DNA from 2 places in the Pedobacter sp. G11 genome. Region 1 is predicted to be linked to the other one. Evidence: riboswitches for the same ligand, from Rfam matches in the RefSeq annotation. Region 1 holds a riboswitch; the other holds the start of a gene.
What was found. A riboswitch is a leader RNA that binds a small molecule or an ion and turns the genes downstream of it on or off. The one in region 1 is predicted to bind cobalamin.

Region 1 (4,971 bases):
TTAGAATAGGTAAAGCCGAGGTCGTACTGACTCGTATATTCTGGATTCAGCTTGCTGTTACCAATAAAAGTATAGTACAGATCGTTAAAGGTTGGCATCCTGAAAATCGACTTATAAAATGCCCGCAACCTGAGATTATTTTTTGCAAAGGGTTGCCAGGAAGCCATTACTGTTGGTGTATATTCAGTTTTATCGCCTGCGGGTATATTACTTTTCACCTGATCGTTAACCAAAGTAGCTAAAACATTTCCCTGGATATTGAATCTTGGCCAGCTAAATTTTGTAGCCAGTGCAATTAAACCGGTTTGCCTTTTCGGGTAGGCAAAGTTTTCCAGGTTGGCATCCAATTGTTGATAGGTGTAATCTGTTGAGAGCGAAAGATCCCAGAATTGAGTGAAGTGATACAAACTTGCAAGCGACAAATAAAATTCTTGCTGCGTATATCGGTTATCTAAAGCGCCAAATATTGAAACCCGATCCGGATCAAGGTATCTGGTAAAATCATAAGCATATTTGGCATTTACTAAAAACTGAAGTTTTCGATCTGTTTGAGTTTCGAAGGAAGACTGAACAAAGAAATTATCATCCCACTGGCGTTGGGTAAAGTCGAATTTATTAGCAACAATGGCACCAGGTACTCCCCTCTCGCTGTTGTAGTTGTATAACTTGATTTGCCATTTGCTGCTGTCAGAGGTTGTCCCATAAAGGCCACCTTCTATACGCTTAGCAAAAATATCTGCGTTGCGCCTAACTACCGTAGTATCATAAACACCATTGGTGTAACGGTAATTATATTTTCCATTTGCGTTTATTAGCTCAGCATTTAAATTTAACGCCAAGCGGCTTCCCAATTGCTGGTTATAGGTGACTGAAGGATCAATCAAGCCGAAAGAACCCGTTTTCAAAGCCAACCGAAAATTCCTGTTTTGATCAGCCTCAAATGTTGGAACAATTGTTTTTAAATAGAGGGAGCTGGCAGATGCAAAAGCTTTAGCCGGCATTAATAAATCACTTTTTTGCCCGCTGTAAAGCGAAATCTCTTCAATGTTATCAAGAGAATATTTACCCAAATCTACCTGACCGTTTTGTGCGTTACCTAATTGTACGCCATCATAAAATACCGCAGTGTGGTTGGTACCCATGCTCCGAACATTAATGGTTTTTAAACCACCGATACCACCATAATCTTTCAGTTGAACACCTGAAAAATAGCGAATGGCATCAGCCACAGATAAGGCGTTTAGATTTTTTAATTCTTTACCATTTAATATTTGGAGGGGTGTGGGCGAAAGATTTTGTGTAGATCTTCTTTTCTGTTTGATTTCTACTTCTTTCAATACATTAGCTTTTAAAGAATCTGTTTGTGCAACAGATAATTCAGGCATGAGCATACCTGTCCAGAAAATGAACAAGCTGATAGAATAATATTTTACGCCATTAGAGGCAGGTAAAAACCTAAACATTTTGGTGTGAGTTTAATCCCCACAGCAAACAGAATTACAAGAAATGAAAATACGGAATACCAAAAGTACCTCATCTCTAGCTTCAATCCCCGAAAGCTATGAAATATTGCTAGAGGCAGGTCTTCTGACTTACTCCCGGGTTTCTTACCTTCCCATTTCTTGAATGTGAAACAGTGGCTTTATGAATAGAAATCCGTTATGGAGCTCACAGCTGCGGGACAGTTTTGGATTTACACCAAATTCCCTTTTAATTCCGGGTGTGAAGCGGAAACCAAAAGCATGGCAAAGGTAGCCAAAATTTGAGAAGAATTCTGAAAATATAAATTTGTGTGAAAAATTCACGAAACGCAATCATTCAAACAATTATCTCTGAAACATATGTGCTGAAGTGAATCTCGAATTATTCTTTTTCAGAGTCAGTAATTTCAATCCAAACCGGGCAGTGGTCACTTGTTTTCTCCCATCCACGAACATGCTTATCTACCCCTGCGTTTAAAAGCCTTTTCTCCAGTTGAGGACTAAGCAGAAAATGGTCAATTCTTAAACCTGCATTTCTGCCATAAGCATTTCTAAAATAATCGAAGAAAGTATAAATTACTTCATTAGGAAACAATTTTCTAATGGCATCTGTCCATCCCTGGGCAACAAGATCATGAAATGCTTTGCGTACTTCAGGTCTGAAAAGCGCATCTTCCACCCAACGTTCCGGTTTATAAACGTCGAGTTCAGTTGGCATTACATTATAATCTCCAGCCAAAACAACAGGTAAATTATATTCTAAAAGCTTTGCTGCATGAAGCGTTAGTCGTTCAAACCAAGCCAGTTTGTAATCCAGTTTTAAACCTGGCGCAGGGTTTCCATTAGGCAAATATAAACAGCCAACAACTACCCCATTTACCATGGCCTCAATATAACGGCTGTGCAAATCTTCCGGGTCTCCTGGTAAGCCTCTTTTTAATTCCTTTATTTCGTGTCCACGAGAAAGAATGGCCACACCGTTCCAGCTTTTTTGACCATGCCAAATTGCATTGTAACCTGCATCCAAAATGGCTTGGTGAGGAAATTTCTCGTCAGGAGCTTTCAGTTCCTGCAAACAAACCACATCTGGCTGAGTTTCTTCGAGCCATTTTAACAAAACCGGTAAGCGTCCGTTTACGCCATTTACATTGTAGGTTGCTATTCTCATCTTCAAAATATTGGTGCGCTAAATTAAAGGAACAAAATAATAATCAAATTAAAATGATATTAGAGATTTTCCAATTTTGTATATAAAACCATCTAAAACAATTAAAGTTGACTCTTTTTTCTTTTTGAATAAAAGTATTTTAAGTTTTTGCGCTTATCTTGCAATTATATTTAATTACTCCCGTTAATAAATGTCTGAAGTTGCTTTAAATATCCGCAAAGATAACGTAAAAGATATTCGTCAGTTATACGATAAATATGCTGGCATGCTTTTAGGTTTTATCCGAGGAACAGTTCAAGATCATAAGAGGTCGGAAGAACACTTAATTAAAATTATATCTGCATTTGCGATAGAAAGCAATGGCCGCCCAACCTCCTGGTTAGCGCTGAGGCAGTATGCACAAAATAAATTGATTGAGTTTTCTTCAGCAGACCATGAAGGTGGGAAGTTACGAGATGCCAACGAGATTAATGATGATTTAAATTTATTAACTGCTGACGAACGCGTTGTTTTTCAGGCGGTTTATTATCAGAAAAAATCAATCTCTCAGCTGGCAAGCCTACTTCACAAAAAAGAAGATATTTTGCGCACCCAATTAAAATCATCAGTAGATAAAATCAGGAAAGCTCGTGGAAATTAAAAAATTTATAGATAGCGGCCTAATGGAAACCTATGTAATGGGCGTGGCAACGGATGATGAAGTTCAGCAGGTGTTACTGCTTAAAAAACAATATCCTGAATTTGATGAGGCTTTAACAAAACTGGAGTTGGACATGGAAATACTTGCCCAAAGCATGGCTGTTCCTCCACCTCCCGGAATATTGTCTAAAATTGAGCAAGAGGTAAATGAAATTAAACTTCGTGAGCAAAATTTAGATCGTTATACTTCACCTGAACACAAATATCAACAAGCTGAACAGGAAAAAGTAAAGCAAGATCGGTACATCGAGGTAGAGTCTGAATCAAACCAAATGCGCATTCATAAAGCATGGCGATGGGTTTTTGCTGCTGTTTTTGTGTTGGGGAAAATATTTCTGGGTTTTGCCATTTATTTTTATCTGGAAAACCGTCAGGCGCAGGAGCAAATTAAAGATTTAAAATTAGAGATTAAAGATATCCGATTCATCAGATAAAAACGCGTTAAATAATATTTTTCAAAACGATAAGATCAATTGCTGGTTATAATATCTATAATTCAGCAATATGAACGATCAGCTATCACCAAACGGAAATCCAAAATTATATATGTTACTTTTAGGTTCGAAAGCACCTAAAAGAAATGTAGAGCAACACGATTATTTTTTCGGAATTGCTCATTCTTTAAAGGAACTTGTTCCAGATATCAAAGCCTTCTGGCCTGAAGCTGGTAATAGCATCCATATTGATGGCTGGCGTGAAGTAAATGAGGTTGATGGTTTCCAAATTCAGGTTAAGCCAAGAGTTCCCGGTCATAACACTTCTCAACACAAATTATTTTTTATTAATCTGGGTGGTTACCAGTCTGGCAAGTTAGAAGAACAGCACTATATTGTTTTAGGTGTGAAAGATGATCGTGCTGCTGCCATTCAGGATGCAAAAAAAACAGTGTTTTTTAAAACAAACTCTGTAAAAGGCGCCAATTCACATATTGATGAAAAATACGGAATTGACATTGATGATATTTATCGGGTGGAAGATATTTTGAGTCCGCAGCATAAAGAAAAGTATCATATCGACATTACACCGAATGCAGACCTACCAGAGGATGAAATCCATCTGGGTTATTTTAAACTAGATAAAATTTAAGGGATAGTTTGCTGAAGCAAGATTATACTAAACCTTTCCAAATAAATCATGTTATTAGAATACAACAAAAACCAATAATATGAAAAAGTTAATTTATTTAATGGCCGTTTCAGTTTCGGCCCTGGCATTTCAAGCGTGTGGCGGTGGAGATAAAGATGCAAAGGAAACAGCAGATAGCTTAAACATGAGCAAAGACACCACCACGAATACTGCTGCAACCGGTGGTATTGCCGTTGATGATGCTGATGCAAAATTTACCACAGCTGCTGCAGTAGGGGGAATGGCAGAAGTTGAGCTTGGCAAACTGGCGCTGCAAAAAAGTACTAATCCGCAGGTAAAAGAGTTTGCGACGATGATGGTGAATGATCATGGAAAAGCAAATACCGAATTGATGGAAATCGCTGCAGCTAAAAACATTACCTTACCATCTACAGTTGATGAAGAACACAAATCGAAAATGGATGACTTAAGCAAAAAATCGGGTACTGATTTTGATAAAGCTTATGTTGACGCCATGGTTGACGGGCATAAATCTAC
Region 2 (4,971 bases), 880 kb from region 1:
GTTCTCAAACCACCATTATACCAGGTAGAAAACACCGACCCTCCACGTTGTGTATAACCAGGCTTGCTTTCCACATTGAGCCGGGTATGCATCGCTGCTCCTACAGCATCTAAACTGGTTAAAAGTGTCGCATCAAAAACATAGTTAAAAGGATCGCGATAAGGTGGCCCCGCCACAACCGTCCCTGCTGGACCAGCCTGGTGATGGTTGTACATAATCTGCGGAATCCATTCTACAAAAAGCTGGCGCCCCATATTTTGAGTCTCTTTTAAATTGAGCATGAAAAAATCACGGTTATTATCGTGTCCGGCGTATTTTTCATACAGCCTTGGCCAGCCAGAAAGCACTCGTTTTTTTGGATCTTTTTCCCTCATGTACCAGTTGCTTACCAACTCTTGTCCATCTGGATTGGCATGGGTAAACAAAATGATCACATTATCCAGTATTTTCATGGTTTCCGGATCTGTTTTAGATGCAAATTCATAAGCTGTTTGAATCAATTGGTGTGCACCAACGGTCTCATTCGCATGCAAGCCTCCATCTATCCAAACCACTGCTTTCCCCTCTTGGGCTAGTGCCTTTGCCTGCTCAAGCGTAATTTCTGCATGAGCCAACTGCTGAGAAATTTCTTTATACCGGGTTAACTTCTGAATATTTTCAGGAGAGGAAACAACCAGCATATATTGACTTCTTCCCTCTTCAGTTTTTCCTATGTCTACTAACTTAACACGTTTTGAAGTTTCAGCAAGCTTTTTAAAATAAGCTTCCGTTTGGGTGTAAGTTGCCAATTGATAATCATCGCCGATTGCAAAACCAAAATGAGATTTAGGCGTTGGCACTTCCTGTGCAATGGCGCTGCTACTTACGATTAGAAAAGCTAAGGATAGCTTTCTAAAGTGTCTTTTAATCATAATTTAGGGTGTTTGTTGGATATTCAAATATAATTAGAAAACGATCTATATTATTGCTGATGTAAATTTGTTACAGTGTTTAAGCCGCCAAATATTAGCAATGTTTAGCAGCTTCAGGTTGATAAATTCAGAATAAAATTTGCCAACCATTAAAATTCCTCCTTGTTATTCGATACATTTGTTTCGATGTAAGTTCTTAACTTTATTTTTCATCAACCGATAGAGGTTTCCGATGTAATGTTGGAATTAAAAGGGAATCGTGTGCAAATCACGAGCTGTCGCGCAACTGTAAACGCTGTTCATCGAACAACTGTTTTATCATTCATGCCACTGTACTTTCGGGTATGGGAAGGCGATAAAACGGGGCGTAAGTCAGGAGACCTGCCAAATATCGAATTGACGGTGCTTTCGCGTAAAAAGAAACTGGTCAGGTCTGATAGGTACAATAAAATTAACGTTTTATTAAATTTCTCTAAGCTTTTTGCTCAGACTGGATTTTCTGTGCCCTGACTTTTCCTTTTAATTTTGCCGAGAAAACATTTGAAATATTGCTTTGAGGGCTTTTAACGATTTATTCACTTAATCTTTAAAAGAGATGCTAACGCAAAATCTAGGCTATCCGCGAATTGGTAGCCACCGCGAATTAAAGAAAATCTGCGAAAACTATTGGGCAGGTAAAACGGGGTACAAAAATGTACTTCAGGTAGGAAAAAACATCCGCCACGAAAATTGGAAACTTCAACAGCAAGCAGGAGTTGATATTATTCCTTCTAATGATTTTTCATTTTACGATCATGTTTTAGACCATTCATTAACTTTTGGCGCAATTCCGAAGCGATACAATGAGGTTATCCTCAAAAAGGGAAACTCCGAACTCGATTTGTACTTCGCAATGGCCAGAGGTTACCAAAAAGATGGCCTGGATGTAGTAGCCATGGAAATGACAAAATGGTTCGATACCAATTATCACTACATCGTTCCGGAATTCTACAAAGATCAGCCATTTAAGTTATTTTCAACTAAAATAATTGATGAGTTTTATGAGGCCAAGCAACTTGGCATCATCACCAAACCTGTTCTAATCGGCCCAATTTCATATCTTTTATTAGGCAAAGAAAAAGAAGCAGGTTTTGAAAAAATTGATCTGATTAAAAATCTTCTTCCGGTTTACCTGGATATTTTAACAAGATTAGTCTCACTCGACGTGGAATATGTGCAGTTTGATGAGCCATTTTTGACTTTAGGTTTGTCTGAAAAAGAGCAAAAAGCCTACGAATATGCCTATAAAGAAATCAAAAAAGCATTTCCAAAGCTAAAAATTGTTCTGGCAACTTATTTTGAAGGGCTAGATAACAACTTGGATTTGGTGGCATCGCTTCCCATGAATGTGCTACATATCGATTTGGTTCGTGCTGAGGGACAACTGGCGGGAGTTTTGAGCAAATTAAATGAAAAAACTGTCCTATCGCTAGGTTTAGTTGATGGCCGGAATATCTGGAAAAATGATTACGACCATTCGCTATCACTTATTAACCATGCCCTACAAAAACTGGGAGAAGATCGCGTTTGGATTGCACCTTCCTGCTCTCTAATTCATTGTCCGGTTGATCTCGAAAATGAAACCGATGATAAACATTTATCTCCAGAAATTAAACAATGGCTAGCCTACGCCAGGCAGAAAGTTGCTGAAGTGGTTACATTAAAAAAGCTGATTACGAACGAAAGCCCTGCATCTACCACGCAAAAACTTGAAGAGAATAAAAAAGCTTTAAGCAACAGAAAAACATCAAAATTAATTCATAACTCCATTGTTAAAGAACGTGTTGCGAACTTAAAAGATAGCGATGCAGAAAGGTTGAGCCCATTTTATCTGAGAAAAGTAAAGCAACAATCGCTGAATTTGCCACGCTTTGCAACCACGACCATTGGATCTTTTCCGCAAACCACAGAAGTGAGAAGCTGGCGGGCAAAATTTAAAAATGGCACATACTCACAAGAGGAATATGATACCTTAATTGCCGAAGAAACCGCAAAAGCGGTAAAGTGGCAGGAAGACATTGACCTGGACGTATTGGTTCATGGTGAATTTGAGCGAAACGATATGGTTGAATACTTCGGTGAGCAATTGGATGGCTTTGCTTTCTCCAAAAATGGCTGGGTGCAGAGTTATGGATCACGTTGTGTGAAACCTCCAATTATTTATGGAGATGTTTCCCGCCCGCACCCTATGACTGTAAAATGGACTGCCTATGCGCAATCGCTAACTTCAAAATATATGAAAGGCATGTTAACAGGCCCGGTTACCATTTTACAATGGTCTTTTGTGCGTAACGATCAGCCTCGCTCGTTAACCTGTACACAAATCGCTTTAGCCATCCGTGATGAAGTTTCAGATTTAGAAAAAGCAGGAATCAAAATCATTCAAATCGATGAGCCTGCCATAAGAGAAGGTTTGCCTTTGCGCAAAACGGAATGGCAGCATTATTTAAACTGGGCAGTAAAAGCCTTCAGAATCTCGGCCAGCAGCGTGAAAGATGAAACGCAAATCCACACCCATATGTGTTATTCAGAGTTTAATGATATCATTCAGAACATTGCTGATATGGACGCCGATGTGATTACGATTGAGACTTCGCGTTCGCAAATGGAGCTGCTGGATGCCTTTGCCAACTTCCAATATCCTAATGAAATTGGTCCGGGTGTTTATGATATCCACTCTCCCCGTGTACCTAAAAGGGAAGAAATGGTTCATCTGTTAACGAAAGCAAAAGCAGTTATTCCGTCAGATCAGCTTTGGGTTAATCCAGACTGTGGACTAAAAACTCGTGGCTGGGACGAAACCAAAAAAGCTTTAATCGAAATGGTTGAAGCGGCGAAAGAAATGCGCAAAACAGAAGAAGTTTTAGTTACTGAGCCTGAGATAAATTAATACTTTTGCCACGGAAGTGCGGAAATGATGGAAAAGAAGATGTAATCATTTTCATTTTGTATTCCTGTTTCCGTGGCAATATTTATAAAACCAATCATGACCCTAGAAGAAAGAATTGAATACTCTAAAACCAGCATTTTTAAAGCTGTGTTTCCAAATACTACCAATCATTATGATACGCTTTTTGGCGGTACCGCTATGCATTTGATGGATGAAGTTGCTTTTATCACTGCCACCCGTTTTAGTCGTCAAATTATGGTAACGGTGAGTAGCGACCGGATCGATTTTAAAAAGCCCATCCCCGCAGGAACCATTGTTGAGCTCATAGGTAAGGTAAACCACGTTGGAAATACGAGCTTAAAAGTAAATGTGGAGATTTATATCGAACAGATGTATGCCGAAGGAAGAGAGTTAGCGGTACACGGTGATTTTACTTTTGTTGCCATTGATGAAAACAAAAAACCGGTACAGGTGATAAAATAATGTTGTAACGTTTCGTTAAAAAGTTATAAAAATTAATATCGTTTATTCCTTAGTTTTGGTTCATGCAGCGTCAATATTCTGAAGAAGATTTTAAAAATATCGCAAAACAACTCAGTCGTCCGGAAGGCGAATATGGAATTAAAACTGGCGAAACCATGAATGCCAGTAATATTGGAATGACTAATTCCGCTATTGAGGCTTTGAATCTCCGCGATGGAGATAACATTCTTGAAATTGGACATGGCAATGGCGGGCATATTGCAGATTTGTTGAGTAAGGCTGAAAATTTGAAGTATTCTGGTGCAGATATTTCGGAGACCATTATCGCTGAAGCGAAAAGATTGAATCAAGACTTTTTAACCAGTGAAATCGTAAATTTTCACTTGACCAATGGCATAGATTTGCCTTTTGCCGATAATCAGTTTGAAAAGATCTTTACAGTGAATACCATTTACTTTTGGGATCGTCCTCATCACTACATTAGTGAAATTGTTAGGGTATTAAAACCAGGTGGTAAGTTTGTGTTGTGCTTCGCTGATAAAACCTTCATGGAAAATCTACCTTTCACAAAATATGGCTTCACTCTTTATGAGATAGAAGCCGTGATTGATTTATTAAAGAACGCTGGCTTTAGTAACGGTACATTCG

Region 2: linked by a shared signal. The riboswitch ahead of metE (5-methyltetrahydropteroyltriglutamate--homocysteine S-methyltransferase) and the one ahead of EA772_RS09735 (TonB-dependent receptor) in region 1 are both predicted to bind cobalamin.

What each region holds. Positions count from the first base shown of each region.
Region 1 covers NZ_CP034190.1:2,230,506-2,235,476, reverse strand. The annotation lists gene EA772_RS09735 (TonB-dependent receptor) at 1-1,463, opposite strand, end outside; cobalamin riboswitch at 1,560-1,754, opposite strand; gene xth (exodeoxyribonuclease III) at 1,864-2,649, opposite strand; gene EA772_RS09725 (sigma-70 family RNA polymerase sigma factor) at 2,840-3,289, shown strand; gene EA772_RS09720 (hypothetical protein) at 3,279-3,782, shown strand; gene EA772_RS09715 (DUF1543 domain-containing protein) at 3,853-4,434, shown strand; gene EA772_RS09710 (DUF4142 domain-containing protein) at 4,514-4,971, shown strand, end outside.
Region 2 covers NZ_CP034190.1:1,347,488-1,352,458, forward strand. The annotation lists gene EA772_RS05905 (M14 metallopeptidase family protein) at 1-911, opposite strand, end outside; cobalamin riboswitch at 1,118-1,315, shown strand; gene metE (5-methyltetrahydropteroyltriglutamate--homocysteine S-methyltransferase) at 1,507-3,840, shown strand; gene EA772_RS05915 (acyl-CoA thioesterase) at 3,937-4,323, shown strand; gene EA772_RS05920 (class I SAM-dependent methyltransferase) at 4,386-4,971, shown strand, end outside.